DNA from 2 places in the Bradyrhizobium sp. ISRA436 genome. Region 1 is predicted to be linked to the other one. Evidence: predicted binding sites of a transcription regulator. Region 1 holds the regulator's gene; the other holds the start of a gene.
The links. The regulator PhoB, encoded in region 1, activates phosphate uptake and scavenging genes when phosphate is short. The targets are predictions, from matches to a motif close to TGTCATNNANCTGTCAT.
Positions count from the first base shown of each region.

Region 2: a site for PhoB is predicted at 7,113-7,129, ahead of MTX23_RS23325 (YbhN family protein). Genes of this name have one in related genera too.

Region 1 is NZ_CP094519.1:7,123,133-7,138,307, reverse strand. It holds gene pstC (phosphate ABC transporter permease subunit PstC) at 1-237, shown strand, start outside; gene pstA (phosphate ABC transporter permease PstA) at 242-1,087, shown strand; gene pstB (phosphate ABC transporter ATP-binding protein PstB) at 1,084-1,902, shown strand; gene phoU (phosphate signaling complex protein PhoU) at 1,914-2,633, shown strand; gene phoB (phosphate regulon transcriptional regulator PhoB) at 2,692-3,402, shown strand; gene MTX23_RS33175 (GcrA family cell cycle regulator) at 3,501-4,013, opposite strand; gene MTX23_RS33170 (aspartate aminotransferase family protein) at 4,498-5,706, shown strand; gene argF (ornithine carbamoyltransferase) at 5,706-6,632, shown strand; gene MTX23_RS33160 (Hsp33 family molecular chaperone) at 6,783-7,784, shown strand; gene apaG (Co2+/Mg2+ efflux protein ApaG) at 7,919-8,317, opposite strand; gene MTX23_RS33150 (OpgC domain-containing protein) at 8,631-9,857, shown strand; gene MTX23_RS33145 (SGNH/GDSL hydrolase family protein) at 9,854-10,627, shown strand; gene MTX23_RS33140 (SGNH/GDSL hydrolase family protein) at 10,642-11,649, shown strand; gene glpK (glycerol kinase GlpK) at 11,922-13,424, shown strand; gene MTX23_RS33130 (GNAT family N-acetyltransferase) at 13,595-14,188, shown strand; gene MTX23_RS33125 (glutathione S-transferase family protein) at 14,389-15,015, shown strand.
Region 2 is NZ_CP094519.1:4,945,661-4,960,835, forward strand. It holds gene MTX23_RS23295 (PLP-dependent aminotransferase family protein) at 1-769, shown strand, start outside; gene MTX23_RS23300 (YdcF family protein) at 784-1,377, opposite strand; gene MTX23_RS23305 (hypothetical protein) at 1,448-2,074, opposite strand; gene MTX23_RS23310 (hypothetical protein) at 2,146-2,580, shown strand; gene MTX23_RS23315 (EAL domain-containing protein) at 2,684-5,086, opposite strand; gene MTX23_RS23320 (MFS transporter) at 5,275-6,693, opposite strand; gene MTX23_RS23325 (YbhN family protein) at 7,282-8,358, shown strand; gene MTX23_RS23330 (hypothetical protein) at 8,446-10,404, shown strand; gene MTX23_RS23335 (DUF2147 domain-containing protein) at 10,481-11,050, opposite strand; gene MTX23_RS23340 (NAD(P)/FAD-dependent oxidoreductase) at 11,176-12,204, opposite strand; gene MTX23_RS23345 (thioesterase family protein) at 12,370-12,831, shown strand; gene MTX23_RS23350 (2Fe-2S iron-sulfur cluster-binding protein) at 12,912-13,232, opposite strand; gene MTX23_RS23355 (Hpt domain-containing protein) at 13,394-13,771, opposite strand; gene MTX23_RS23360 (negative regulator of septation ring formation) at 14,148-15,175, shown strand, end outside.

The sequences.
Region 1 (15,175 bases):
CTCGGCGAAACCATGGCGGTGACCTTCATCATCGGCAACTCGTTCCGTATCTCCTCGTCGATCTTCGCGCCGGGCACCACGATCTCGGCGGCGATCGCCTCCGAATTCGCCGAGAGCGACGGCCTGCACCAGTCCGGCCTGATCCTGCTCGGCCTGCTCCTGTTCGTGCTGACCTTCTTCGTGCTGGCCGGAGCGCGGCTAATGCTGCTGCGGCTGGAAAAGAAAGCGGGGAAGTGACGCCATGAACCCGATCTACAAATCACGCCGCCGCAGTGACATCGTCGTCCGCGCCTTGTGCATCGGCGCCGCGCTGTTCGGCGTCACCTGGCTGGCGCTGATCCTGTTCACGCTGCTCTACAACGGCGTCGCGGGCCTGAGCGTGCAGCTCTTCACCCAGAACACGCCGCCACCGGGCTCGACCGAGGGCGGCCTGCTCAACGCCATCGTCGGCTCGATCATCATGACGGTGATCGGGGTCGGCATCGGCGCGCCGCTCGGCCTGTTCGCCGGCACCTACCTTGCCGAATACGGCCGGCATGACAAGCTCACCTCGGTGATCCGCTTCATCAACGACATCCTGCTCAGCGCGCCCTCGATCATCATCGGCCTGTTCATCTATGGCGCCGTGGTGGTGCCGATGCGCGGCTTCTCGGCGATCGCCGGCGCGCTGGCGCTCGCCGTGATCGTGATCCCGGTCGTGCTGCGCACCACCGAGGACATGCTGCTGCTGGTGCCCAACCCGCTGCGTGAGGCGGCCTCCGCGCTCGGCCTGCCGCGCTCGTTGGTGATCAAGCGAATCGCCTATCGTGCCGCCCGATCGGGTCTGATCACCGGCGTGCTGCTGGCGACCGCCCGCGTCGCCGGCGAAACCGCACCGCTGCTGTTCACCGCGCTGTCGAACCAGTTCTTCAACCTGAGCCTGACCAGCACGATGGCCAACCTGCCGGTGACCATCAACAACTTCGTGCAAAGCCCCTACGCCTACTGGAAGGAGTTGGCGTGGAGCGGTGCATTGCTCATCACCATCACCGTGCTCGCGCTCAACATTGGCGCGCGTATCCTTGGTGCCGAAAGGGCCGCAAAATGACCGAGCTTTCCGTTTCGACGACTGTCGCGAGCCACGTTCCCCAGGTGCCGCTTCCGGAGGCACCGCCGAAAGTCACGGTGCGCAACCTCAACTTCTATTACGGCGAGCACCACGCGCTGAAGAACATCAACCTGACGCTGGGCACCAACCGCGTCACGGCGTTCATCGGTCCGTCGGGCTGCGGCAAGTCGACCCTGCTGCGCATCTTCAACCGGATGTATGATCTCTATCCGGGCCAGCGTGCCGTCGGCCAGTTGATGCTGGACCAGACCAACATCCTCGACCCCAAGCTCGACCTCAACCTGTTGCGCGCGCGGGTCGGCATGGTGTTCCAGAAACCGACGCCGTTCCCGATGACGATCTACGAGAACATCGCCTTCGGCATCCGTCTCTACGAGAAGATCTCGAAGTCCGAGATGGACGACCGCGTCGAGAAGGCGCTGCGCGGCGGCGCGCTGTGGAATGAGGTCAAGGACAAGCTGAACGCCTCGGGCCTCTCGCTCTCGGGCGGGCAGCAGCAGCGCCTCTGCATCGCCCGCACCGTCGCGGTGCGGCCCGAGGTGATCCTGTTCGACGAGCCGTGCTCGGCCCTCGACCCGATCTCGACCGCCAAGGTCGAGGAGTTGATCCAGGAATTGTCCGAGGACTACACGATCGCGATCGTCACCCACAACATGCAGCAGGCGGCGCGCGTGTCCGACAAGACCGCCTTCATGTATCTTGGTGAACTGATCGAGTTCGACGACACCAACAAGATCTTCACCTCGCCGAGCGATCGACGCACCCAGGACTACATCACCGGCCGGTTCGGCTGAGGAGACACGCGATGGCTTCTGAACATACCGCCAAGGCATTCGACAGCGATCTGCAGGAACTCACGCGCCTGGTCGCCGAGATGGGCGGCCTCGTCGAGCGCATGATCACCGAATCCGTCGACGCGCTGATCCGCCGCGACGTCGCGCTCGGCAAGCGTGTCGTCGCCGCCGACGTCGAGATCGACGGTCTGCAGCACGTCATCGAGGAGCGCGCGGTGCTGACGATCGCGCGCCGCCAGCCGATGGCGATCGACCTGCGCGAGATCGTCGGCGCGATGCGGGTGGCCACGGATCTCGAGCGGATCGGCGACCTCGCCAAGAACATGGGCAAGCGCGTCGCGGCGCTGGAGAGCGATTTCCAGCCGCTGAAGCTGATCCGCGGCCTCGAGCACATGACCGACCTCGTGCTGTCGCAGGTGAAGTCGGTGCTCGACGCCTACGCCGCGCACGACCTGCCGGCCGCGATGGCCGTCTGGAAGGGCGACGAGGAGGTCGACGCGATCTGCACCTCGCTGTTCCGCGAACTGCTCACCTACATGATGGAGGACCCGCGCAACATCTCGTTCTGCATCCATCTGATGTTCTGTGCCAAGAACATCGAGCGGATCGGCGACCACGCCACCAATATCGCCGAAACCGTGTTCTACATGATCGAAGGCCAGCAGATCACCGACAAGCGCCCGAAGGGTGATATGACCACCTTTGCCACCACAGTGCCGGGCAACGGCTAGCTGAGGTGCTTGGTTCGCGTCCGGGCAACGGATCAACACAGAGAAAGAACATAGACCGATGAGCGCACGCATTCTGGTAGTCGAAGACGAGGAAGCGCTGACGACGTTGCTGCGCTACAACCTCGACGCGGAAGGCTACGACGTCGAAACGGTCGGGCGCGGCGACGATGCCGACACAAGGCTGAAGGAGCGTGTTCCCGATCTCGTGGTGCTTGACTGGATGCTGCCGGGCCTGTCCGGCATCGAGTTGTGCCGCCGCTTGCGCGCGCGGCCCGAGACCAAGCAGCTCCCGATCATCATGCTGACTGCGCGCGGCGAGGAGAGCGAGCGGGTCCGCGGCCTCGCCACCGGCGCCGACGATTACATCGTCAAGCCGTTCTCGGTGCCGGAGCTGCTGGCGCGCGTGAAGGGCCTGTTGCGCCGCGCGAGCCCCGAGCGGCTCGCGACTGTGCTGACCTATGGCGACATCGAACTCGACCGCGAGAAGCGCCGCGTGGCGCGCTCGGGCCGTCCGATCGATCTCGGGCCGACCGAGTATCGCCTGCTTGAGTTCTTCCTCGAGCATCCCGGCCGCGTGTTCAGCCGCGAGCAGCTGCTCGACAGCGTCTGGGGCCGCGACATCTATATCGACGAGCGGACCGTCGACGTGCATATCGGCCGGCTGCGCAAGCTGCTCAATCCCGGCCGCGAGCAGGATCCGATCCGCACCGTGCGCGGCGCCGGCTATGCGCTGGACGACCGCTTCGCCAAGGCCGAGCCGCAGCATTAAGCGTGAGTGTCGTCGCGGCGCCTGCCGGGACACATCACCAGGCTCTGCAGGCATAAAAAATCCCCGCTTGCGCGGGGATTTCGTTTCATGAGCTGTGTTTACCGTGTCGGCGGTTTGTTGGCCGGGCGGCGCCGATCGGCGGCCGGCTGGTAGGCGACACGCGAGTGATGCGCGCAATAGGGCAGGCCGGTGAGTGCCTTGCCGCCGCAGAAGAAGAATTCGGGGCTCGAGGGGTCGCCGACCGGCCAATGGCACGTGGCCTCGTTCAGCTCGAGCAGGGACAGCCGCTGGCTCATCGGAACCACATTGTCATAGGCGACCGGATCCGGCTCCAGCTCGACCTCGAAGGCGTGCGCGAGCGCCGTGTTGCCACGCGAGACCGGGCGTGCCACCCGCATCATGTGTTGGGCGGGACGGGCCTTGCGCTGCCGCGGGGCCGCGGTGGAGGGGGCCTTGGCACGGCCGGACAGGCCAAGCCGATGCACTTTGCCGATCACGGCGTTTCGCGTCACATTGCCGAGTTCCGCCGCAATTTGGCTGGCCGACAGGCCCGCCTCCCAGAGCTTCTTCAGCTGCTCGACGCGATCATCGGACCAGGTCAATACCGTCATCGCATTCTTCCCTTCGCCTTGCGCCGGCCAGTCATTGGAGCGGCGCTGCGAGCCAAATCTGACAAATATCCCTGCGGGCAGAATCCCTTAGCCCTCGCCGGACGCGGTTTTGCGCCCGAACGTGTACGCAGAACGAAAGCTACTTAGAGGGTCCAGTACTGCCGCACGAGATGTCGTATCCGACAGGCCAAACGCTACAATATGGCGTGACTCTGGCGCAAGAGTCCGCGGCAGCGCGTCCACATGTTCCCACACTTATGCATTGCAAAGAGGCTTTTCCACCTCACCGGAATGCACCGGATCGCGCGCGTTTCGCATTGCAGGAAGGCCACTTCGTGGCGATTGACAGCGACTGCCCGCAGCATACAATGTTTGCCACGTGCCGCCCGAAAAGGCGGCACGTTTTGTTTTCCGAAGCTGGCCGTTGCTGCGCTGGCGTCAAGGCACGCGGCAATTGTCGGCCTCAAACCCGTCAGTGATTGCCATGACCAATAGCGCCACGTCGCATCTGCTCCCCGTCTTCGCCAGGGTCGATCTCGGCTTCGAACGCGGCGAGGGCGCCTGGCTCGTCGCAACCAACGGCGATCGCTATCTCGATTTCACGTCAGGTGTCGCGGTCAACGCGCTCGGGCACGCGCATCCGCATCTGGTCAAGGCGCTGCAGGAACAGGCGACCAAGCTCTGGCACATGTCGAACCTGTTCAAGAGCCCGGACGGCGAGGTGCTCGCCGCACGGCTCTGCGAACAGAGCTTTGCCGACTACGTGTTCTTCTGCAATTCCGGCGCAGAAGCGATGGAAGGCGTGATCAAGCTGGTCCGCCACTATCACTTCTCCAAGGGCCATGCCGAGCGGTACCGCATCACCACCTTCGAGGGCGCGTTCCACGGCCGCACGCTCGGAACACTCGCCGCCACCGGTTCCGCCAAATATCTCGAGGGCTTCGGTCCGCCGATGGATGGATTCGACCAGGTTCCGCATGGCGACATCGAGGCGGTGAAGAAGGCGATCGGGCCGCACACTGCCGGCATCCTGATCGAGCCGGTGCAGGGCGAGGGCGGCGTGCGCTCGGCGCCGCAAGCCTTCTTCAAGGCGTTGCGTCAGCTCTGCGACGAGCACGGCCTGTTGCTTGCGTTCGACGAGGTGCAGACCGGCATGGGCCGCACCGGCGAACTGTTCGCTTACAAGCGCCTCGGCGTCACGCCCGACGTGATGTCGCTTGCGAAGGCGCTCGGCGGCGGCTTCCCGATCGGCGCTGTGCTGGCGAGCGCGAAGGCCGCGGCCGGCATGGCGCCGGGCTCGCACGGCTCGACCTTCGGCGGCAATCCGCTGGCAGTGGCGGCCGCCAATGCCGTGCTCGACGTCATGCTCAAACCCGGCTTTTTCGATCACGTGCAGAAGATGTCGCTGCTGCTCAAGCAGAAGCTCGCCTCGGTCGTCGATCGCTATCCCGGCGTGATCTCCGACGTGCGCGGCGAAGGCCTGTTGATCGGCGTCAAGGCCGTGGTGCCCTCGGGCGATCTCGTCACCGCGCTGCGTGAGCAGAAGCTGCTCACCGTTGGCGCCGGCGACAATGTCGTGCGGTTCCTGGCGCCGCTGATCGTCACCGAGGCCGAAATCGACCATGCGGTCGGAAGTCTCGAGCGCGCGTGTGCCGCGCTGACGGCTGCACAGCCGAAGAAGGCGGCGGGATGATGAGCAAGCCTGTCCGCCACTTCCTCGACATCAACGAGCTGCCGCTCGCCGAGCTGCGCAACATGCTCTCGGCCGGCGCCGCCATGAAGGCGAAGCTGAAGGCCCACGAGAAGGGCAAGAAGCCGCTCGAAGGCAAGACGCTGGCAATGATCTTCGAGCGCCCGTCGACCCGCACACGGGTATCGTTCGACGTCGGCATGCGCCAGCTCGGCGGTGAATCGATCATGCTGACCGGCGCCGAGATGCAGCTCGGCCGCGGCGAGACCATCGCCGACACCGCGCGCGTGCTGTCGCGCTATGTCGATGCGATCATGATCCGCATCCTCAACCACGATGCGCTGCTGGAGCTTGCAGCGCACGCCACCGTTCCCGTGATCAACGGGCTGACGCGTCGCTCGCATCCGTGCCAGGTGATGGCCGACCTGATGACCTTCGAGGAAAATCGCGGGTCGATCGAGGGCAAGACGGTGGCCTGGACCGGCGACGACAACAACGTGCTGGCCTCCTGGGCGCACGCCGCCGAGCGCTTCAAGTTCAATCTCAACGTCGCGACCCCGCCGGAGCTCGCGCCGAAGAAAGCGATGCGCGACTGGATCAAGACCACCGGCGCGTCGATCGTGCTCGGCACCGATCCGGAAGCCGCGGTCCGCGGCGCCGATTGCGTCGTCACCGACACCTGGGTGTCGATGGGCGACAAGGAGGGCGAGCACCGCCACAACGTGCTCAGGCCCTACCAGGTCAATGAAAAGCTGATGTCGCTGGCCAAGCCCGACGCGTTGTTCATGCACTGCCTGCCCGCGCATCGCGGCGAGGAGGTCACCGACGAGGTGATCGATGGCCCGCAGTCCGTCGTGTTCGACGAGGCGGAAAATCGCCTGCATGCGCAGAAGGGCATTCTGGCCTGGTGTTTTAACGCGGTCGCATAGCGCGCATTTAATGCTGTCGTCCCGGCCTCGCGCCGGGACCAGTAACCGCTGCTGTGAGTTGTCGCGAAAACTTGAGCTCGAGAGGCTTGGGCTCAAGCTTCGCGCGTGAACCCCTTTCGTTTAGCGGTCCGAGACCCCAGATAGAGCGCCATGGTTCCACAATCCCCCGACACCAAAATCGCTGCCGAGGCGCCGACCCGCGCGCCATCGGCCATTCCGGTTGACGACGCGGTGCTGGCCTTCGAGGTCGACGCGCTGGACCTGCGCGGACGGCTGACCCGGCTCGGTCCCGCGCTCGACGAGATCCTGCACAAGCACGATTACCCGCCGCCGGTGGGCAAGCTGCTGGGCGAGGCCATCGTGCTGACGACGCTGCTCGGCTCATCCGTCAAGTTCGAGGGCCGCTTCATCCTGCAGACCCGGACCGACGGTCCGGTCTCGCTGCTGATCGTCGATTTCCGGGCACCCGACCGGCTGCGCGCCTATGCGCGCTATGACGCCTCCCGCCTCAAGCCGGGCCTCACCTCGGGTGAGCTGCTCGGCAAGGGCCATCTCGCGATGACCATCGACCAGGGGTCGAACACGAGCCGCTATCAGGGGCTGGTCGCGCTGGAGGGCGGCAGCCTGGAAGACGCGGCGCACGAGTATTTCCTGCGCTCCGAGCAGATTCCGACCCGGGTCCGCCTTGCGGTCGGCGAAGAAATGCGCGGCGGCGAGGGCGGCAAGCTGCACTGGCGCGCCGGCGGCATCATGCTGCAGTTCCTGCCGAAGGCGGCGGAACGCGCCAAGCAGGCCGATCTGCATCCCGGCGACGCGCCGGAGGGTACCGAGGCGCACAGCGTGCCTGAGGACGACGCCTGGGTCGAAGGACAGTCGCTGATCTCGACCGTCGAGGACGTCGAACTGATCGATCCCGATCTCTCCGGCGAGCGGCTGCTCTACCGCCTGTTTCACGAACGCGGCGTCCGCGTCTTCACCCCGCAACGGCTGCACGCGGAGTGCTCCTGCTCGCGCGACGCGGTGTCCGCGATGCTCAAGAGCTTCACGCCGAAGGATCGCGCCGACATGGTCAAGGACGGCAAGGTGGTTGTAACCTGCGAGTTCTGCTCGTCGGTCTACGAATTCACGCCGGACGAAGCCGGGGTGGAGTAAGGCGCGGTCGTCGCCACAACGAGCGCGTCATCACCCGCGAAAGCGGGTGACCCAGTATTCCAGAGACGTTTGTAAACGATGGATAGGCGGCGGCGTACTGGATGCCCCGCATGCGCGGAGCACGACACCACGGGCTAATTCAGTACGCGCTTGCCGTCTGGGCTCGGGCTGTCAAGCGAAAAGGTCGGCACGTCGATCTCGAAGCGCTCGCCGCTCTCGCTGACCATCAGGTAGCTGCCGGTCATGAAGCCGGAGGCGGTCGGCAGCGGCACGCCCGAGGTGTATTCGAAGCGCTCGCCGGGGGCGAGCACCGGCTGCTCGCCGACCACGCCCTCGCCGCGGACCTCCTGGCGGCGGCCGGTGGCGTCGGTGATGATCCAGTGCCGCGTGCGCAGCTGGACAGTCTCCGGGCCCGAATTGGTGATCACGATCGTGTAGGACCAGAAATATTCGCGCCGCTCAACCGACGAGCGTTCCGGCATGAAGTTCGGCTCGACGGTGACTTCGATCTGGCGGGTTACGGCGCGGTACATGCAGCAAATTCCGATGGCCTTGGAGCATGATCCGGAAAGCCTTGTCGCGGTTTTCCGGATAAGATCATGCTGAAACAGGGAGCCATCATATCGAATTGAGCCGCCGGAACCAATCGGTCGCCGGGGCGGCGAAAAGCCGGGCCGGTAGGCGCCGGTCCATCCCGGTTTCAACATAGTTCCGTTCTAGAGCGCGGCGGCATGCCGCCGGCGCCAGCGCTTTGTCCGCAAGTCGCGGGCCGATATTATCTTTTCTAGATGGTGTGCGAGTGTCCCACAGCCGACAGGGTGCTTGATGAGCTCGATTGCCGATCCCATGGCCAGTTCGCCCGCGGCTGATGTCACGGTGGCAAAGGCCAAGGCGGTCGCGCCGGCGATCACGCTGCCGGCGGCAGGCGAGCGCGAGCTGCGGCTCGACCTGTTCCGCGGGCTCGCGCTGTGGCTGATCTTCATCGATCATCTGCCGACCAATCTTCTGACCTGGCTCACCATCCGCAACTACGGATTCTCCGACGCCACCGAGATCTTCATCTTCATCTCCGGCTACACCGCGGCCTTCGTCTACGGCCGCGCGATGCTGGAGGCGGGCTTCGTGATCGCAACCGCGCGGGTGCTGCGCCGGGTCTGGCAGATCTATGTCGCGCACGTCTTCCTGTTCACGATCTTCCTCGCCGAGATCTCCTACGTCGCGACCTCGTTCGAGAACCCGCTCTATACCGAAGAGATGGGGATCATGGACTTCCTCAAGCAGCCCGACGTCACCATCGTCCAGGCGCTGCTGCTGCGCTTCCGCCCCGTCAACATGGACGTGCTGCCGCTCTACATCGTGCTGATGCTGTTCCTGCCGCTGATCCTGTGGCTGATGAAATGGACGCCCGATGTCACGCTGGGCCTGTCGGTGCTGCTCTACGCGCTGACCTGGCAGTTCGATCTTTACCTCTCGGCCTATCCGAACGGCGTCTGGGCGTTCAATCCGTTCGCCTGGCAATTGCTGTTCGTGTTCGGCGCCTGGTGCGCGCTCGGCGGCGCGCGACGGATGTCGCGCATCCTGGCGTCGCCGATCACGATGTGGATCTGCATTGCCTATCTGGTCGCGGCGTTTTTCGTGACGCTGACCTGGTACGTGCCGCAGCTCGGTCACGTCATGCCGAAGATCATTGAGCAGTGGATGTATCCGATCAACAAGACGGACCTGGACGTGCTGCGTTTCGCGCACTTCCTGGCGCTCGCCGCGCTGACCGTGCGCTTCCTGCCGCGCGATTGGCCGGGGCTGAGGTCGCCCTGGCTGCGACCTTTGATCCTGTGCGGCCAGCATTCTCTTGAGACATTCTGCCTCGGTGTCTTCCTCGCCTTTGCCGGTCATTTCGTGCTCGCCGAGGTGTCGGGCGGTGCCGCACTGCACGCCTTGATCAGCGTCTGCGGCATCCTCATCATGTGGGGCATGGCGTGGATCATTTCGTGGTACAAGCATTCCGCCGACAAAGGCGCCTCGCGAACGAAGGGCGCCGGCGGCAACGCTGATCTGGCGGGAGGGGGAGCATGAAATCCGCGCGGACGACGCTGGGTCTGGCGGTGCTGGCCGCGTGTCTTGCGGCCGCCCCGGCGCGGGCCGGTGACGCCGCCGCGGCCGAACCGCCGCAGCAGCCTTGCGAGGTCCCGGCCTATCTGTTGGCGACCGAGAGCTCGCTGCCGAAGGTCACCGACGCCGTCAAGGGCGGGCGCCCGCTGGAGGTGCTCGTGGTCGGCAGCCGCTCCTCCACCATCCCCGCCAACGAGCCGAGCGCCTACCCGGCCCAGTTGCAGGCGGCGCTGAAGGAGGCATTGCCGACGGCGACGATCAATCTATCCGTAGAATTACAGGCAAAACGCACGGCCGAGGAGACCGGAGGAGCCCTCGTTAATCTTGTTGAGGCAAAAAAGCCGACTTTGGTGATCTGGCAGACCGGAACCGTGGATGCTATGCGAGCGGTCGATCCCGATGATTTCCGCGGCGCTGTCGACGACGGAGTTGTTGCGTTGCGGAACGCTGGGGTCGACGTGGTTTTGGTCAATCTGCAATACAGCCCGCGTACGGAGACGATGATCTCTGCGCCGCCATATCTCGACAATATGCGTGTGGTGGCACAGCAGCACGATGTCCCGCTGTTCGACCGGTTCGCGATCATGAAGCAGTGGAGCGATGCGGGATATTTTGACCTGTTCAGCACCTCGCACGGTGTCGATCTCGCCAAGCGCGTGCATGGCTGTCTCGGCCGCGCGCTGTCGAAATTCGTGATCGACGCTGCCCATCTCGGCTCGGTGCAGCAGAATTGAAGGATCTGGAGTTAATGAGTTTTGCCGTCCCTTTTTGCCCGACCGCATGGCGGAGCGTGTCCGCCATTGCCGCGCTCCTGCTGCTGATGCCTGCCGCGATCGCACCGCTTCATGCGCAAACCGCGCAGGCCGACCAGCATGCAGCGCTGTCGCCGGGCGGAAAAGCCGACGGCGCGAAGCCTGATGCGGCTGCGGCGACGACGGCCGCTCCGGCGAGCCCCACCGACCAGCGCAGCGCGGCCGCCGCGGCGATCGACAAGGTCAAGCAGGCTGCGAAATCCGCCAGCGACATCTTCCGCCGCGTGCCCTGCCTGCAGCCCAAGGGCGTGCCGAACACGACCGGCTCGCTGCCGCATGTCGCCGCCAAGCTCGCCGAGGGCCGGCCCGTCGTCATCGTCGCGTTCGGATCGTCCTCGACCCAGGGCTACGGCTCGTCGGCGCCGGAATTCACCTATCCCAACCGGCTCGCCGCACAATTGCGCCGGCACTATCCGTCCGCCGACATCACCGTGCTCAATCGCGGCATCGGTGGCGAGGATGCGCCGGAGATGATGAAGCGGCTGCAGACCCAGGTGATCGACGTGCACCCGGATCTTGTGATCTGGCAGGTCGGCACCAATGCGGTGCTGCGCAACCTCGATCAGCACGCGACCGGCAAGCAGATCGAGGACGGCGTGGCGCGCATCCAGGCCGCGGGCGCCGACGTGGTGCTGGTCGATCCGCAATATTCGCCGCGCGTTACCGAGCGGCCCGAAAGCGCGCGCGGCATGGTGAAGCTGCTCAGCCGCATCGCTGCGCTGCGTCACGTCGGCATCTTCCCGCGCTTCGAGGTGATGCGCGACTGGCACGAGCAGCAGGCGATCCCGATCAACGATTTCGTCATCTCCGACGGCCTGCACATGAACGACTGGGGCTACGCCTGCTTCGCACAGCTGCTCGGCGACGACATCATCCGCTCGGTCGGCCAGATCAAGCTCGGCGTCAATGTCCCCTCCGATGTGCGGGCGTATCGGCCGATGTGATCTGGGTGACCGCGCAGGAGGTGCATTCCCTCTCCCGCTTGCGGGGGAGGGTTGGGGTGGAGATCTCTCCGCGATGGGAATAGGCTTCGTGGGGCGAGAGCCCCCACCCGGATCGCATCTGTCGATGCGACCTCCCCCGCAAGCGGGAGAGGTCGCCGCGAGTCTGCCGCCGGACCGCTCCAACCTAACGTTCCACCCAAGCTTGACGTTGCCGCGGTAATCCGCTCCTTTGGCCCGATAAATCACCTTCGGGATGCCTTAAGGAAACGCTCATGTCTTTCGTGCTGGCCATCGATCAGGGCACCACCTCGTCGCGCGCGATGGTGTTCCGCAGCGACATCTCCATCGCCGCGGCCGCGCAGCAGGAATTCCCGCAGCATTTCCCCGCCTCGGGCTGGGTCGAGCACGAGCCGGAGGATATCTGGACCTCGACCGTGATGGTGTGCCGCGAGGCGCTGGAGAAGGCCGGGTTGAAGGCGAAGGATATCGCCGCGATCGGCATCACCAACCAGCGCGAGACCACCGTGGTGTGGGACCGCGCCACCGGGCAGGCCGTGCACCGCGCCATCGTCTGGCAGGACCGCCGCACCGCCGACATCTGCGCCGCGCTCAAGGCCGAGGGCCACGAGCCCGCGATCTCCGCCAAGACCGGCCTGATCATCGATCCCTATTTCTCCGGCACCAAGGTCGCATGGATCCTCGATCATGTGCCGGGCGCGCGCGAGCGTGCCGAGCGCGGCGAGCTGTTGTTCGGCACCGTCGACTGCTACCTGCTGTGGCGGCTCACCGGCGGCAAGGTGCACGCCACCGACGCCACCAACGCCTCGCGCACGCTGCTGTTCAACATCCACACCGGCGAATGGGATGACGATCTCATCAAGCTGCTGCGCGTGCCGCGCTCGATGCTCCCGGAGGTGAAGGATTCCTCCGCCCGCTTCGGCGAGAGCAGCGCCGATCTGTTCGGCGGCCCGATCGCGATCTCCGGCATCGCCGGCGACCAGCAGGCCGCGACCATCGGCCAGGCCTGCTTCGAGCCGGGCATGATGAAATCGACCTACGGCACCGGCTGCTTCGCGCTGCTCAACACGGGCGCGACGCCGGTCGTCTCGAAGAACAAGCTGCTCACCACCATCGCCTATCAGCTCGGGGGCATGCGCACTTATGCCCTCGAGGGCTCGATCTTCGTTGCCGGATCCGCCGTGCAGTGGCTGCGCGACGGGCTTGGCATCATCAAGCATGCGGCCGAGACCGGCCCGCTCGCCGACAAGTCCGATTCCATGCAGAGCGTCTATCTGGTGCCGGCTTTCGTCGGCATGGGCGCGCCGTACTGGAATCCGCGCGTGCGCGGCGCGCTGTTCGGCTTGACCCGCAACACCGGCCCGGCCGAGCTTGCGCATGCGACGCTGGAGAGTGTCTGCTACCAGACCTTCGATCTGTGGGCCGCGATGCGTACCGACTGGCCGGAGGCCAACGCCGCCAACACCGTGCTGCGCGTCGACGGCGGCATGACGGCATCCGACTGGACCATGCAGCGCCTCGCCGATCTGCTCAACGCGCCGGTCGATCGCCCGATGATCCAGGAGACCACGGCGCTGGGTGCCGCCTATCTCGCCGGACTCAGCGCCGACGTCTATCCGGAGCCCGCGAAATTCGCCGACAACTGGCGGCTCGAGCACCGCTTCAAGCCGGCGATGAGCCAGGCCACGCGCGAGCGCAAGCTCGCCGGCTGGGCCCGCGCCGTAAAGGGCGTGCTGGCAAGCGACGAGGGGGAATAGGGGTGAACTAGTTTGATCCGGTCGGGACGGCAGACTCGCTGGACCTCTCCCGCGAGCGGGAGAGGGCACCTTTCCTTCCGGTTCGAGCCGGTTACTCGCGTACTGATCTACTTCGCCTGCATCTCCTGCAGATCGAGCATCGCCTGCAACGTGAAAACAGAGGTCGCGTGATGCTGCTGCCCGATGGCTACTCGGATGTCCCCGCCGGCAAGATCGCCGCGGTGGTCACCCATCTCGAGATGATCGCGCGTCCACCGCAGCGCAACAACCCGTCCGGTGCATGGCGCCTGCGCCGGGTCGAGCGGCCCGCGCTCGACTGGTACCGCGATCTCTATCGCCGCGTCGGCGAGGAATGGCTGTGGTTCTCCCGCACACGGCTGAGTGACGCGGAGCTCGCCGCACTCATCCATGCGCCCGGCGTCGAGGTCTACGCGCTGGTCGCCGAGGGTCGCGACGAAGGCCTGCTCGAACTGGATTTCCGCGAGCCCGGCGATTGCGAGCTCGTCTTCTTCGGCGTCAGCTCAAACCTGATCGGCAGCGGCGCCGGCCGCTATCTGATGAACCGCGCGCTCGAGCTTGCCTGGAGGAACGACGTCGGGCGCGTCTGGGTGCACACCTGCACCTTCGATCACCCGTCCGCACTCGCCTTCTACCAGCGCTCCGGCTTTCGTCCGTTTCGGCGGCAGATCGAAGTGGCTGATGATCCGCGGCTCGACGGGACTGCACCGCGCGATGCGGCGAAGCATGTGCCGATGATAGGGTAAATGGATAGGCCAGCTCCGCGTGCGTCCCTCGTGCAAGCTCCAGCGCGACCCACGACCAAAGATCATGATCTTGTTGCAACGCGGCGCAGCCCATCTAGGATGGTGCAAAGCGCAACCTTTGACCTCGGCGCGGCCGTCTCTCTTCGAAATGCCCGGCTTTCGAAGCATGGTCCGCTGCGGCATGACCGACGAGATGACACATGTTCCTGATCGGCCAATACGACTCGCCCTTCGTTCGCCGCACGGCGATCGCGCTCAGGCTCTATGGCTTCAACTTCCAGCACAAGCCGTGGTCGACCTTCGGCGATGCCGAGCTGATCGCACCCTACAACCCGCTGCGCCGGGTGCCGACGCTGGTGCTCGACGACGGCGAGGCGCTGATCGATTCGGCCGCGATCCTCGATTATCTCGACGAGACCGTCGGGCCCGAGCGTGCCATGCTGCCGCCGAGGGGGCAGGAGCGGCGCCACCAGCTCCGCATCTGCGCGATCGCCACCGGGCTCGGCGACAAGTCGGTGAGCCTCGTCTATGAGAGCGTGCTGCGCGAGGAGCGGCTCAAGCTCTGGGTCGATCGTTGCGAGGCGCAGATCACGGGCGCGCTCGATGCGCTGGAGAAGGAGCGCAGCACGATCACGACGCCCTATCTGTTCGGCGAGCGCATCGGGCATTCCGACATCGCACTGGCCTGCGCGCTGCGCTTCACCGGCGAAGCGCATCCGCATCTGTTCGACCATCGCTACCAAGCGCTGAAGGCCCACGCTGAACGCTGCGAGGCGCTGCCGGTGTTCAAGGAGATCGTGCAGCCGCTGGCGCCACCGAAGGGGTAGGCGTTCCGGCAAGGGGTGCGACAAATCACCCCGACGGGCAAATTTCCGCTTCGCGTTTGACCCAACTCAGGTGTTGAATCCGCGCGTCTCACCCGATCGAGGGGCGGATCGCGATCGTCACGAACGCGGCGTGAGATGCGGTGGACGCGGATTGCGCAAC
Region 2 (15,175 bases), 2.2 Mb from region 1:
CGGGATCACGCTGGTGCCGCTCGCGATGGATGAGCACGGCGTCCGCCCCGATGCGGTCCAGAAGGCGCACCGCGAGGCGCATCTGTCCGCGCTCTATGTCCAGCCGACGATCCAGAACCCGCTCAGCATCACGATGCCGGCCGAGCGCCGCGCCGAGCTGTTGCGCGTGGTCGAGAAGCTCGGTCTCGTCATTGTCGAGGATGGTGTCTACGGGTTCCTCGACGATGAGATGCCGCTGGCGGCGCTCGCGCCCGACCGCTGCATCGTGCTCGACAGCCTGTCGAAGAAGGTGGCGCCGGGACTGGCGCTCGGTTTCATTGTCGCCCCGCCGCGGCTGCGCGAGAGCATTATGGCCGCGGTGCGCTCGGGCGGTTGGACGGCGTCGGGCTATGCCTTCGCCGCGGGGCAGCGGCTGATGGCCGACGGCACGGCCGCCGAGTTGTCCCGGCTGAAGCGGATCGATGCCGGCCGCCGTCAGCAGATGGCGGCGAAGCATCTGGCCGGTTTCGAAGTTCAGACCAACCCCAAGTCCTATCACCTCTGGCTGACCTTGCCGCAGCACTGGCGCTCGCAGACCCTGGTCGCAGCCGCGGCGCGCCGCGACATCGCGCTGACGCCGTCGACGACCTTCGCCGCCACGCCGGGGCACGCGCCCAATGCGGTACGGCTCGCCCTTGCGGCACCGCCGATGGAGCAGCTCGACGTCGGCTTGCGGACACTGGCGGGAATGCTGAGCGCGACGGAAGAGGATTTCGACTCGACGGAGTGACGGGAAAGCCCCCCTCAGACGACCGGCCACTCCGCGATGAAGCCGTTCGCCTTGTAAGGCTCGATCTTGTCCCATTCGATCGGCACGCGGCGGCGGAATTCCGGATCGGTGTGCCAGAGCGCGCGCGGCGTCGCGAAGGTGTCGACCGTGACCAGCATCTTCTCGACCTCTGGCCAGTGCCGCTGCAGCGTCATCGGATAGCGCCGCGCGGTCCAGGTATTGCCGAGGCAGATCACGCCTTTGATGTTGTTGCGCCCGAGCGCGGCGTCGATCACCGGCAGCGAGAAGATCACGTTCTCGCCAGTGTTCTGCGCGCGGTGCTCCTCGAGGATACGTTCGGCCGGCATGCCGCGCTCGACCATCGCGGCCTTGATGATCGCGCATTCCGAGCGGTTGTCGCCAGCCGTCACGCCGCCGCTCACGATCGACCAGCGGACGACCCCGGCACGCCAGAGCCGGACCGCCGCCTCCACCCGCTCGGCGACGTCCATACGCGTACCGAACACGAACAGCAGGTCGGTAGGCCGCAGCGGCGTCTCGATCAGGTGTCGTGCATTGACCGCGGCGATCTCGTCATCAGACGGAATCCACAGACTTCGATCCTGCATGCCCCTGCTCCCCGGCCACGACATCTCGCGCCGACGATGCCGCGCGTGGGCGCGCGGACGAAGTCACATTTCATTGCGCTTGGTTGCGGGGCGCGGGCGGCAGCAGCGCCTCGGGCAAATGATCGAAGTCGTAGCGGCGCGGCCGGTTGCGCGTGATGAAACCGCCGACCTGCCAGGCAAACAGCGCGGCGAAGCCGAGCAGGAACAACGCACCGGTCCATTGGGACGTCGTCAGCGCGCGCAACAGCAATCCCATCATCGCAATGGCGAGACCCGCCAGCAATGCAAGCGCCGCAGCATAGGTCTTCGGCCCGAGGCCCCCGGTTAACACGGCTTCGCTGCCGGCCGCCTGCATCCGGCGATGCAGTTCAATGATGAAGTCGCGATAGAGATGCCCTTGCGGCGCGATCAGCGTCGCGGTTTGCCAGGTGGTCGAAAGAATTGCGATGTGGCCGCCTTTGGCGTTGTCGATGTCGGCACGAAACCGCTGCCGCTGCATCGACACCGGGCGATAGGACAGCTTGACCGCGGAAAGGTCCGAATAGTCCCACACACCCGACCTGCCGGCGATCGTCCAGGCCAGCCCCGCATCGGTCAGTTCGAACTGATGCGCTGAGCCGATCAGAGAGGCCTTGTAGGCATAGCGCACGGGTGAGCGCTCGCCCGGCTCCGACCGATCCTGCAACGTTGTTGGCAATCCGCCATTCCGCCTGTTCAAACGGGTGCGCGAGCTTGCGCGGCATGTCACGCCTATCCTACAAGCGACGCATGGCCGAGACGACCTATTTTCCGCGCTACCTGATCCTCGGCGGCGCGATGGTATCCGGAGTGCTGCTGGCGCTGGCCGTGCACATGCTCGGCGCGCGCTACGGGCTCGACCTTGGCGGGCTGTGGCGGTCCGACAGGCATGAATTCATGCCCGCAGGCGCGGCGATCGCATGGTGGCTGATCGCGACCGTCGGGTTTTCGGGCGGCTACTTCACCACCAATCTGATGCAGAGCGCGGTGTCGGGCCAGATCCCGCAGCGGATGCGGCAGTTCCTGATCGTCGTCGGCGTGCTGATCCTGGCCGGCGCCGGCCAGGCCGCATCGGCGCCCAGTTCCGTCTCGACCGTTTCCGCGGTGCTCGCCGGCCTTGCCGCGCTGTGCCTTGGTGCGGTGATGGCATTTTGCGGCGCCTATTTCGCCCTACGCAAGACCTAGCGAATTGTTCGGTTCGGCTGGATCAGAACCGAGGCTCCAGTTTTGACGCGCTGTCCTTACGCGACCCGCATCAACTTGAGAACGCTCCGGATGCCCTTCCCGATCAGGCCGCGGAACGCTCCGGCGTCCTCCGCAACATCTTCGCCACCTCGGCCGCCGGCCGCGGCGGGCTGAACAGATAGCCCTGCGCCTGCGTGCAACCCTCCTGGCGCAGCAGGTCGAACTGGGTATCGGTCTCGACGCCCTCGGCCGTGGTCACGATGCCGAGGCTCTTGCCGAGACCGGTCACCGCCCGCACGATCGCCATCGACTCGTCGCGGGTCGCGAGGTCGGTGACGAAGGAGCGGTCGATCTTGATCTTGTCGAAGGGAAAGCTGCGCAGATAGCTGAGCGAGGAATAGCCGGTGCCGAAATCGTCGAGCGAGATCCGGACGCCGAACCCGCGCAGCTCGTGCAGCACGGCGAGTGTCGCCTCGCTGTTCTGCAGTAGTACCGATTCGGTGATCTCGAGCTCGAGCCGATCGGCCGCCAACCCGGATGCCTGCAACGCGGCGTGCACCGACGCCACCAGGTTCGGATTCTTGAACTGCACCGGTGACAGATTAACGGCCACGGCAACATCTTCAGGCCAGCCCGCGGCGTCGGCGCAGGCCTTGCGCAACACGATCTCGCCAAGCGGAACGATCAGGCCGGTCTCCTCGGCCACTGGAATGAAGTTGCTCGGCGCGATCAGGCCGCGCAGCGCGTGATTCCAGCGCACCAGCGCCTCGAACGCCACGATCCGGTCACCCGCGACGTCGCGGATCGGCTGATAGTAGACCTCGAACTCATCGCGTTGCAGCGCCAGGCGCAGGTCGCGCTCCAACATGCGGCGCGCCTGTGCGCGTGCGTCCATGCCGGTCTCGAAGAAGCGGTAGGTGCCGCGGCCGTCGGCCTTGGCGCGGTACAGCGCGAGATCGGCCTTTTGCAGGAGCTCATCGGGACCCTTGCCATCCTCGGGTGCGAGCGAGATCCCGATGCTGACGCCGATCACGAGCTGGTGCCCACCGATCTCGTAGGGCGCCGAGATCGTCTCGACGATCCGGCTGGCAAGCGCTGAGACGACCGATGGTTCGCTGTTGCTGCAGAACTGCACGATGGCGAATTCGTCGCCGCCAAGCCGCGCTACAGTGTCATGCTCGGTCACGCATTCGCCGAGCCGGCGCGCCACTTCCCGAAGCAGCGCGTCGCCGATCGGATGTCCGAGCGTATCGTTGATCTCCTTGAAATGGTCGAGATCAAGGCAGAGCACCGCGAGTTGGTCGGAGCGCTTGGCGAGACGCAGCGCCTTCTCGAGCTGTTCACGGAACAGTGTCCGGTTCGGCAGATTGGTCAGCGCATCATGCCGCGCCATGTGCGAAATCTGCTCCTGGGCCTGCTGCCACTCGGTGATGTCCTCGAAGGTCGCAACCCATCCGCCCCCTTTCATCGGCTGGTCGACGACACGGATGGCGCGTCCGTTGCGACTGATGATCCGGGTCGCGGTATTGCCCGCCTTCGCCTCGGCGATCAGGCCGGCGCAGAACTCGTCCGGATCGCCATCCCACTCACCGAGCGAGCGAAGGTCCTGCAACACGTCGATCAGCAGGCGTCCCTGCAGCGGCGTGCGGCTGCGGCCCATGATCTCGCCGTAGCGCTCGTTGAAGAGCATGATGCGGCCGTCGGCGTCGAACATGCACAGTCCCTGCGACATGTTCTCGAGCGCGGTATCCAGCACCAGCTTCTGCTTCTGAAGCTCGGTCTTGGCGCGACGGTCGAGAATGGCTGCAATCAGCGAAATACCGAGAATGGCGAAGGCCGCAACGGCGGTCATGAACGACAGCACCGACGGCGAGATCGTTAGTCCGTCGGCAACGACGGTCGGATCGGGAATCACGGTGACCGCGCCCATCGCCGTGAAGTGATGCGAGACGATCGCAATCGTCAGCAGGCCTGTCGCCGCGGCCGTATGGCCGAAGCTTTCGCCGCGGGCGGCGACGATCAGCGCAAGCGCTGCAAACACGCCTCCGAACGCGATCGAAGCCACGACGATGCTCGGCGACCAAACGATGCGTGCCGGCAATTCGAGCCCCAACATGCCGGTATAGTGCATCGCCGCGACACCGGCGCCGACGATCGTGCCGCCGGCTGCGACCGTCCACCAACGCCCGTCGAACGAGGCGACGGAAAGTCCGACGGCCAGGACGGCCACGGCAAGCACCAGCGACATGAGGGTGATCGGGATATTGTAGCCGGCGCCAACGCCGGGATCATAGGCCAGCATGGCGACGAAGTGGGTGGCCCAAATGCCGCAACCGCCCACCGCTGCATCCAGACCTATCCAGATGTCGCGCGCGCGGCCGTCCGCAGCACGGGCGCGATGAAACAGACTGATCGCGACTGCGCTGGCGAGCATGCAGATCACCCCGCCAAGGACGACCAGCCGCCAGTCATGCTCCAAGGTGAGACAGGTCAGAACGCGATACATTATAGGCCCCCGTTATAGACCTATAAAGGCGATCCCATTCGTGTACGAACGGTAACTCCGTGCAGCGGGACTCCGCGCATGGTGAAGAAAGGTTTGAACGGCGCGACAAGGCTTCGTCCAACCCGGTCGGGTCGCGAGAGTTGGCGCTGAGCGTCACACAGCCGCTACTCTGCAATCACCTGCCTCGATCATTGCCGCGCTTGTGATGATGCGCCGACCCAGATCATCGCACCCGCCGTCAGCAGCACGCCGGCCGAGATGAGGAGCGCGGCATGCAGGCCGGTGATGAAGGCCGAGGACCGGCTGACCAGCGACCCGAACAGCGCGACACCGAGCACGCTGCCGGTCTGCCGCGTGGCGTTCAGCACGCCGGCCGCGATGCCCGAGCGCTGCGGCTCGACGCTGCCGAGCAGCGTGGATGTCAGCGGCGGCACCAGAAGGCCCAGCCCGCCGCTCATCGCGATCAGTTGCAGGCAGATCGCCAGATAGCTCGTGTCGCGATCGATGCCCAGCATCGCCAGACACCCGGCGGCCGCCAGCACGGTGCCGAGCGCGATGGTCGCAGCCGCGCCGATCCGCTCCGCAACGCGCGGCGCAATCAGGTTGACCGGCAGGACCGCTCCCAGCATTGGCACGAAAGCAAGACCCGTCTCGAGCGCCGACAGGCCGTTGACCTGCTGGAAGTAAAGGCTGACCACGAAGATCAGACCGTAGAAGGCGACATTGACGAGCAGGCCGACCAGCGAGGTCAGGGCGAATATCCGCTGCCGGAACAGCGACAGCGGCAGCATCGGCTGGGCCGCGCGCGACTCGCGCCAGACGAACAGCATCGCGAAGACCGCCGCCAGAACGAAGCCTGCGACCACGAATGGACTGCTCCAGCCAAGTGCGCCGCCTTCGATGAGCGCACCGGCCAGCGTGCCGAGAGCAGCGACCGCGGCGAGCTGGCCCGGCAGGTCGAGCTCGTGCTGCAGGTGGCGCGTGGTTTCGCCGGCATGGCGCCAGGCGAGCCACAAACCGGCAAGTCCGATCGGCAAATTGACCAGGAAGATCGCGCGCCAGCCGACCAGCGCAATCAAGCCACCGCCGACGAGCGGGCCCGCGGTCAGCGCGAGGCTCGCGCCTGCGGCCCAGATACCGACGGCGCGTCCGCGCGCCTTCTCGTCCGCATAGGCATGGCGCAGCAGCGCGAGCGAGTTCGGCACCAGGATGGCCGCGGCCAGTCCCTGCACGCAGCGTGCCGCGATCAGCATCACGGCATCAGGCGCAAATGCGCAGGCAACCGAAGCCGCGGTGAAGAGCGCGAACCCGGCCATGAAGATGCGCTTGGCGCCGATGCGATCGCCGAGCGCGCCCGCCGTCAGGATGAAGGCGGCGAAGGCGACCGTGTAGGCGCTCACCACCAATTGCAGTTCGGCAACGCCGCCGCCGAGCGAGGCGCCGATGGCATTGAGTGCGGTGTTGACGATGGTGACGTCGAGCTGCACGACGCCGTAGCCGAGGCTCATCGCGGCAAGCGTCACGGTCGTCGCAAGCCGGGCCTGCTCGGGGCGGGAGGCTGCGCGTTGTTTCGGCTCGGACTGGACGCGCGGGGATATGCGTTGCATGGCTCACCTCGATCGTGGCTACCAATGCAGCACATAGGCATCCGTTTCGACAGAATACTTCGCTTCATATCGAAGTATATCATCCTGTCGTCGGTCGACGCGCGGGCGGGCTCCAGGTCGCGCGTCGTTTTGCCTCAATAGACCAACGGACCGGCGCGATATCGGCCGCTTCCCGGCCGGGGGCCGCACATCCCCGTGCAGGTACGCTGTGCGCGCCGACTTGTCGCCTTGGTAAACGGGGCCGGTGGTGCGACCCCACTCTCATGCATATCGTCCATTCGAGAATTGGGGCGGCAGACCTGCCGCCGCGGCAAATATGCAAAAAATGTGGAGGAAACCGGCCGGAACACCAGAACGTGCGGTGAACTGACCGCGGCAAATGCCTTACATGCGACTCACATTCCACGAGACGACATCATATGTAGCCAATATGACAATGACGACCGACGGGAGCCGAAGCTTGGCTTGTCAAGGACTGCACAACGCATCGGTTTTGCCTTATGGGTCATCGCGCACGGTGCGTCTGCCCGTCACCCGTCGCCGTCCGTGACCGGGTCCCACTGAAATTGCCGCCCGCCGGGAGGATGAATGCATCGACTGCTGACCACGCTCGGGCGTGGCTTCAAGGAAAACATCGGCTGGAAACGGCTCGGGATCGCTGCGAGTGTGCTCATCATCGCGTTTGCGGTCACGACGCTGGTCCGGACCCTGAAGGGCGTCGATACCGGTGTCATCCTCACCGCGCTGACCAACATCGCGCCGCACCGGATCGCGCTGGCTGCCCTCTGCGTCGTCGGCGCCTTCTGCACGCTGACCTTCTATGATTTCTTTGCGCTGCGCACGATCGGCAAGAACCACGTCCCCTACCGCATCGCAGCGCTGTCAAGCTTCACCAGTTACACCATTGGCCACAATATCGGCGCGACCGTCTTCACGGGCGGCGCGATCCGGTTCCGGATCTATTCCGACTACGGCCTGACCGCGATCGACGTCGCCAAGATCTGCTTCCTGTCGGGACTGACGTTCTGGCTCGGCAACCTGTTCGTGCTGGGTTTCGGCATGGCCTGGCACCCCGCCGCGGCATCGGCGATGGACCTGCTGCCGCCTGCGATGAACCGGCTGATCGCGATCGGCTGCCTTGCCGGCATCGCCGCCTATTTCGTCTGGCTCCTCACCGGCGACAAGCGTCGCGAACTCGGCCAGAACGGCTGGAAGGTGGTATTGCCCTCGGCGAAGCTGACGCTGCTGCAGGTCCTCATTGGCGTGGTCGATCTCGGCTTCTGCGCGCTCGCGATGTACCTGCTGATGCCGACCGAGCCGTATATCGACTTCGTTTCGCTGGCGGTCGTGTTCATCCTGGCCACCCTGCTCGGCTTTGCCAGCCACGCCCCCGGCTCGATCGGCGTGTTCGATGCTGCGATGCTGGTGGCGCTGCCGGAATTCAGCAAGGAACAGTTGCTGGCGACGCTGGTCGTGTTCCGCGTCCTCTATTTCCTGATCCCCTTCGGGATCTCGATCTCGATCATGGGCATGCGCGAGCTCTGGCTCAACGTGGTGCAGCCCTGGCAGGAACGAAAGCGACTTAGCCAGGCCTGCACGGCTTCGGCGACCGTGCGGCAGCCGATCGAAAGCCGACAGCAGCGGATCCGGCGGCTGAAGAGGTAACAGCGACGTTATCACCACCGTGCAGGGTTTTTTGTCCCCTCAACCCCGTTCTCTTATTTTTGCCTTACCGTTGACGTCAAACGCGCCATGGTTCGTTTTTTGGCTCGATTTTCGTTTCGTTTGACGGTCTGCGCAGCGCTGCTCGGCAGCGCACTATCCGCGGTCATCGCGTCGGCCGCGGAAGCCCAGGACAACCCGTTGCAGATCTCCTGGGAGGTTCGCAACCGCTTCCGCCTGTTCCGCGAGGAGCGCGACTTCCGCCTCCATGTCGAAAGCGGGCTCGGCCGCAGCGTGTTGGACTCCGAGCGGGCCCTGGAACTGCAGAGCGATGGCCGCGGCTGGGCGCGCAATACGGTCAACCGGCTCTGTATCGACCTGCAAGGCCGCGTCAGCGAGCCCTGCACCCGCGACAACGTCAAGGAAAGCTACCTGACGCCGATCGACCACGCGATCATCGTCCGCCTTACAGGACCGGTTCCGGTCGGCGCGACCTGCGCCTGGTCGTTCGACGACGGCGACGGGCCGCAATCCTCGACCTTCGATTGCGCCGAACCGGTTAACCTACGCGTCCGCTACGGCCGTACCACGGTCGCGACCGTCGACGTCGCGAGCGGCTCGGAGGCAAACCAGCGCGTCACGACCCAGATCGCGGTGCGTGATTTCTTCATAGCCGGCCTGGGCGACAGCATCGCCTCCGGCGAGGGCAATCCAGACCGCGCGATCGCGCTGTCCGACGACGGCTTCTGCTTCCGCTCCTATCTCGGCGGTGCGCAATACTACCGGCCGAGCCGCGCCGGCTACAAGGGCGGGCGCGCCTGCGAGGCGCCGGACAGCCTGTCGAACTGGCAGCGCCACAGCGCGCTATGGTTCAATTCGGCCTGCCATCGCTCGCTCTACAGCTACCAAACCCGCACCGCGCTGGCGCTCGCCGTGCAATATCCGCACATCGCGGTGACTTATCTGCCGCTGGCCTGCACCGGCGCCACCATTGCCGATGGCCTGTTCGGTTCGCAGCAGGCGCGGGAGTGCCTGCCGACGAAGACCACCAGCAGCTGTTCGGGCACCGTGAACGGCCAGCTCGTCGAGCTGCGCGCGGCGCTGGCGGCCGCGAAGCGCCGCCAGCCGGACCGCACGCTCGACCTCGTGCTGCTGTCGATCGGCGCCAACGACATCTACTTCTCCGGCCTCGTCGCCGACGTGATCGTCGACACGCCGACCGAGCGTACGCTGTTCAAGCGCAGCGGCTCGTTAGCCTCGGTCGACGATGCCCGCTCGGCGCTGGCGCGCGATCTGCCGTCCGGGTTTGCCAGGCTGCGCGATGCGCTGAAGCCGCTGGTCGGCGGCGACCTTTCGCGGGTCATCTATACGGCCTATGCCAATCCGGCACTGACCAATGGCGGAACGCCCTGCCCCGGCGGCCGCGCCGGCTTTGACATCCACCCCTCCTTCAACGCCGATCCGCAGCGGCTCGCGACCGTCTCGAGCTTCGTGCAGAACGAGTTCCTGCCGCAGCTCAAGGCACTCGCGCTATGCCAGTCCGGCACCATCTGCCGCGATCCGCAGACCGATCGCATGACGTTCGTCGATGCGCACCAGGACGCGTTTGCCAGCCACGGCTTCTGCGCGCGTGCGTCGACCGATCCGGAGTTCGACCGCGACTGCTTCTCCGCCAATGGCGACAGCTTCGTGTCCGACATCGTCGCCGCAGCGAGCCAGCCGCTTAAATGCGGCCGCAGCGCGGGCGACTATCGCGCCTACCTGCCGCGCGCGCGCTGGATCCGCGATGCCAATGACAGCTATTTCGCTGCGATGACCTATCCGCAGGCCCTGCCGGCCTCGATGCAGCCGACCGACATCCACGACGCGACCTGGGGCATTCTCTCCGCGGTTTACGGCGGCGCCGTGCACCCGACTGCCGAAGGACACGCGGCGATGGCGGATGCCGCCGTGCCCGCCGCCGCCGGCGTGCTGCAACTCGACAATGTCGTGCCGGAAATCATTTCGGAACCGGTCGCGCCGCTCCCCGCTGCGCCGGTACAGCGCTAGATTGCGATGGGTTCGGGCTGCTTGACGTGAGCGCGCAAGGAAGCGCCTCCAAACAAGGATGCGCGATTCCGATTCCCTAGTGCCGTTTCGTCATCGGCGTCGGTGGTGGCGCTGGCGTCCTCACTGCCGCGACCGACGGCATGTATTTGGCGACGATCGCTGGATCGAGCTGGGCCATCGCGGAGTCAGGCAGCCGGGTCCAAACCTCGTCCTTGCCAAACAGCGAGATACCGAGATAGCCACGCATGGTCAGCGTCTGCCCATCGGGGCTCAGCGTCATCTTCGCCTTGTAGACCTTGCCATCGCGCGGATCGAGCACGTTGCCGTTCTCGTATTTCAGGCCCGCACGCTTCATGTCGCGGATGAAGGACAGTCCCAGCCAAGGCGCGTTCTTGCGATCGTCGGTGCATTTCGTGCAGACGGGATTGGGCGGATCCTCGGGCAAGGGAAACATCTTGGCGATGACGCCTTCGAAGATGCCGCTGTGGTCTACGATCAGAAACCACCCGGATGTCCTGCCGTCCTCAACCTTCTGCCATAGGCCGGCGGCGGAGGGCTCTGCGGCCGAGGCCGCAAATGGAATCGCAACGATGAGCGCCGTTGCGATTGCGAAGATCAGCCGAAGTCTGGATAGCGTGTTCCGCATCGTCATCACCTGATCGACCGACTAACCGAAGCTCGGAGTCTACGTCCATTTCGCGGAGCGTTCTAGTACCCCGCGTCATGCCGGAGACGTCCGCACCGCTTCTGCCGGTCACAATTCGGCTGCAATCAGCTCACGCCGAGCTTCTTCTGCAAGCTCGATGACGAGGTCGTGTACTGGAACACCAGCCGCTTGTCCGGATAGACATAGCGGTACGCCTTCTGCGCCATCAGCGCACCCTCGTGGAAGCCGGAGAGGATCAGCTTCAGCTTGCCCGGATAGGTGTTGATGTCACCGATCGCAAAGATGCCGGGAACGTTGCTCTCAAACGCCGCGGTGTCGACCGGCACCAGATTGTTCTCCAGCGCCACGCCCCAGTTCGCGACCGGGCCGAGCTTCATGGTGAGCCCGAAGAACGGCAGCATCGTATCGCAGGCGACCGTCGAGACCGAATTGTCGTTGCCCTTGACGGTCGCGCCCGAGAGCTGACCGCTCGCACCTTCCAGCCCGGTGACCTGGCCGATCTTCAGATCCATCTTGCCGTCGGCGACCAGCGCGCGCATCTGCTCGACACTGTGGGGCGCCGCGCGGAAATCGTCGCGCCGGTGCAGCAGCGTGATGCGCTTGGCGATCGGATGCAGATTGAGCGTCCAGTCGAGCGCGGAATCGCCGCCGCCGACGATCAGGATGCTCTTGTCGCGGAACTGCTCCATCTTGCGCACGGCGTAGTGCACCGATGTCCCCTCATAGGCTTCGATGCCCGGCACCGGCGGCCGCTTCGGCTGGAACGAGCCACCGCCGGCGGAGATCACCACGACCTTGGCCTCGAACTCCTTGCCCCCATCGGTCTTCACCCGGAACAGCGGATCGCCGATCTTCTCGATCGTCTCCACCATCTCGTTGAGATGGAAAGTCGGATGGAACGGCTTGATCTGCTCCATCAGCTGCTCGGTGAGGCCCTGGCCGGTGACGAAGGGGATGCCGGGAATGTCGTAGATCGGCTTCTCCGGATAAAGCTCGGCGCACTGCCCGCCGATCTTGTCGAGGATGTCGACAAGGTGCGCCTTCATGTCGAGCAGGCCAAGTTCGAACACGGCGAACAGTCCGCAGGGACCTGCGCCAATAATCAGCACATCGGTTTTAATCGGTTCGCTCATATCCGCTTCTTTTCAGTTGAAATCGACTGTGACGGCCGTCGCCTGTCCAGCCATGAGGTGATGCCGGATCGTGACATGCATAATAGGGGCAGAGGCTGGCGCGGCAACCCCTTGCCGAGCCTCAGCAAGTCGGCTGTATGGGCGGGAAACTGACGGAGACCCCTCGTGAACGCCCCGATCCGCGCCGACGATACGCTGCGCCTGGAAGACTTCCCCTATCGCCTCACCGACAACGTGCGCTTCGCCGATCTCGATCCGAACGGGCACGTCAACAATGCGGTCTACGCAACATATTTCGAGACCGGCCGCGTCACGCTGGTGAAGGACCGCAGCATGGGGCTGATGCCACCCGGGCTCGGCTGGATCATGGTGCGCCTCGACATCCATTTCCGTGCCGAGCTGCACTGGCCGGGCAAGATCGAGCTAGGGCTCGGCCTCGTGAAATTCGGACGGACCTCGACCAGCTTCGATCAGGTGGTGTTTTCGGAAGGGAAATGCGTGGCGTCGGCGCGGGCCGTGACCGTCATGATCGACGAGGCCACCCGCAGGCCGACGCCCTTGCCGGCCGAGGTCAAAGAGAACTTTCGACGCTGGGTTCGGCGCGGCGTGAATCCGGACGGCGAATAGAGCATGATCCGGGAGAGTGTGAAGCGGTTTTCCCTCGCGACAAACGCCAAGCGTTTGCGCGGAGATCATGCTCAAAGGCCTTAGGCCTGCCGCTCGGGCGTCGACACGACGAGACCGTCGAGCTCGTCGGTCACCTTGATCTGGCAGGACAGCCGCGAGTTCGGCCGCACGTCGAAACCGAAGTCCAGCATGTCCTCCTCCATCGGCGACGGAGGGCCGACCTTCTCGCGCCAGGCTTCATCGACATAGACGTGGCAGGTCGCACAGGCGCAGGCCCCGCCGCATTCGGCTTCAATGCCGGGAATGCCGTTGCGGATCGCCCCTTCCATAACGGTCGCGCCGTTCTCGATCTCAATGGTGCGTTTCTCGCCGGAATGGTCGATAAAGTGGATTTTGGCCATGATCGCTCGTGCTGCCGGAATGCGCCGGACAATAGATGGAAAGGTCCCCGGCAGTCGTATAACGGGTCGATCCGCACAGCGCTAGCGGCGGGGACCGAAAACCTGCCGGCCGGTTTCGGATGGGCCATCGACCCCTTTGGCGGGCCCCTTGAGGGGTTTCCCTAGGACCGATGCAGGATCAGCTCGATCGCAGCGCGCGCCTCCGCAATGACCGTCCCGAGTTCGGCAAGCGGCTGGGACGGGTCGGAACCGGAGGACAGCGCCCTTTCCAGCCGGGCTGCGGCGTCGGCCACCCCAAAGGCACCGATCGCGCGTGCCGATCCCTTCAGGGTGTGGGCATGGGTCGCGGCCTCGGCCGGCAACGCCGTCAGTTCACCCAGGATCCTGGCCGACTGGGCCGAGAACATCGCCAGCACTTCCCGCTCGAGACCCGGGTCGCCCAGCGTCATGCGCTGGAGGTGGTCGAGATCGATCGGACCGTTGCCGGGCGCGAGCGGCGGCGATTGCGTCCATTCAACCCGTCCCAGATGAAGCGGCATCGCCAGTCCCTGTCGTCCCCGCAGGGCACTTCCCGGCGGTTTATCGGCCTAGCCAATCATGAAACTGGTTAACGGATTGTTGTCGGGATCATCTGCAAATCGGCCCGATTTCGGACAATATCTCGACACAATTGGCGCAGTTCGACGGAAATTTCGAGTACCCATAAGGCCTTATGGCTTAAAGCTGTTAACGATGATTAAGAAAGTATTAATCGCAAGCATTTCATTCGCATCGCTCAGCCAATAGGATGTTTGCGGATGTAGCGGACAAGCCGCCGACGGGCACGCTTGCGTTCCGCTTTGGGCAGAGGCTCGAGCTTGCGGGGGGCGTTCGCAAGTTCGCCGCGCGTAAAATAGTAGAGGGCTCAGACTGAACATGGCGAACACTCCAAAGAAGGTCAAAGATCCCACCGAAGTCGCGCTTTCTGCGATTCAGGAAGCCCTCAACATCAACGAGCAGAGCGCCGAAAAGTCAGGCGCCACCACCGAGCAGGCCATGCAGCCGAGCCTTCCGCCGGCTTCGCCCGACTTCTCGGCGACGTCATTCGAGCCCCGTCCGAGCACGGACCGCTCCGCGTTCGATCCGATCGAGGAGCCGCGCGCGCCGCGCCGCGCCGCCAACGACGATCGCGAAACGATCGGCCAGTTGCTTCAGTCGCTGCGCAAGGGCCGCCCCGCGCGCAACGCCTTCATGTTCGCATCGATCGCTGCCGGCGTCTGGCTGCTCGGTTGCATCATCCTGACCGTTGCCTTCCTGCCGTCGCTGCAAGCCGGGATGGCCCAGGGCAGCGGCGTCCTGATGTTCGCCGGCCTTGCGGCCCTCTTTCTCGCGCCGATCCTGCTGTTCTATTTCCTCGCGAGCCTCGCCTGGCGCGGCCAGGAAATGCAGATGATCGCGCAATCGATGGCCCAGGTCGCGATCCGCTTCTCCGAGCCTGAAAACGCCGCCGCTGATTCCATGGTCACGGTCGGCCAGGCGATCCGCCGCGAGGTCGCGGCGATGGGCGACGGCGTCGAGCGTGCGATCGCGCGCGCCGGCGAACTCGAAACCCTCGTCGCCAATGAGGTCGCGGCGCTGGAACGCGCCTATTCCGACAACGAAGTGCGCATCCGCGCGCTGCTGCAGGACATCGCCCACCAGCGCGACAATCTGGTAGGCCAGGCCGAGCAGGTGCGCAGCGCGATCTCCGGCGTGCAGATCGACCTGCGCCATGACATCGCGCTGATCTCGGATGCGATCGCCTCGCGCGTCGACGAGGTCGCAAAGAGCATCACTGGCGCGCTGGAAGAGCGCGGCCAGCACATCACGACCGCGCTGAGCCATGCCGGTGACAACATGATCCTCGCGCTTGGCGAGCGCGGCGGTGACCTGCTCGACCGCCTCGAGGAGGCCAGTGCCGAGAC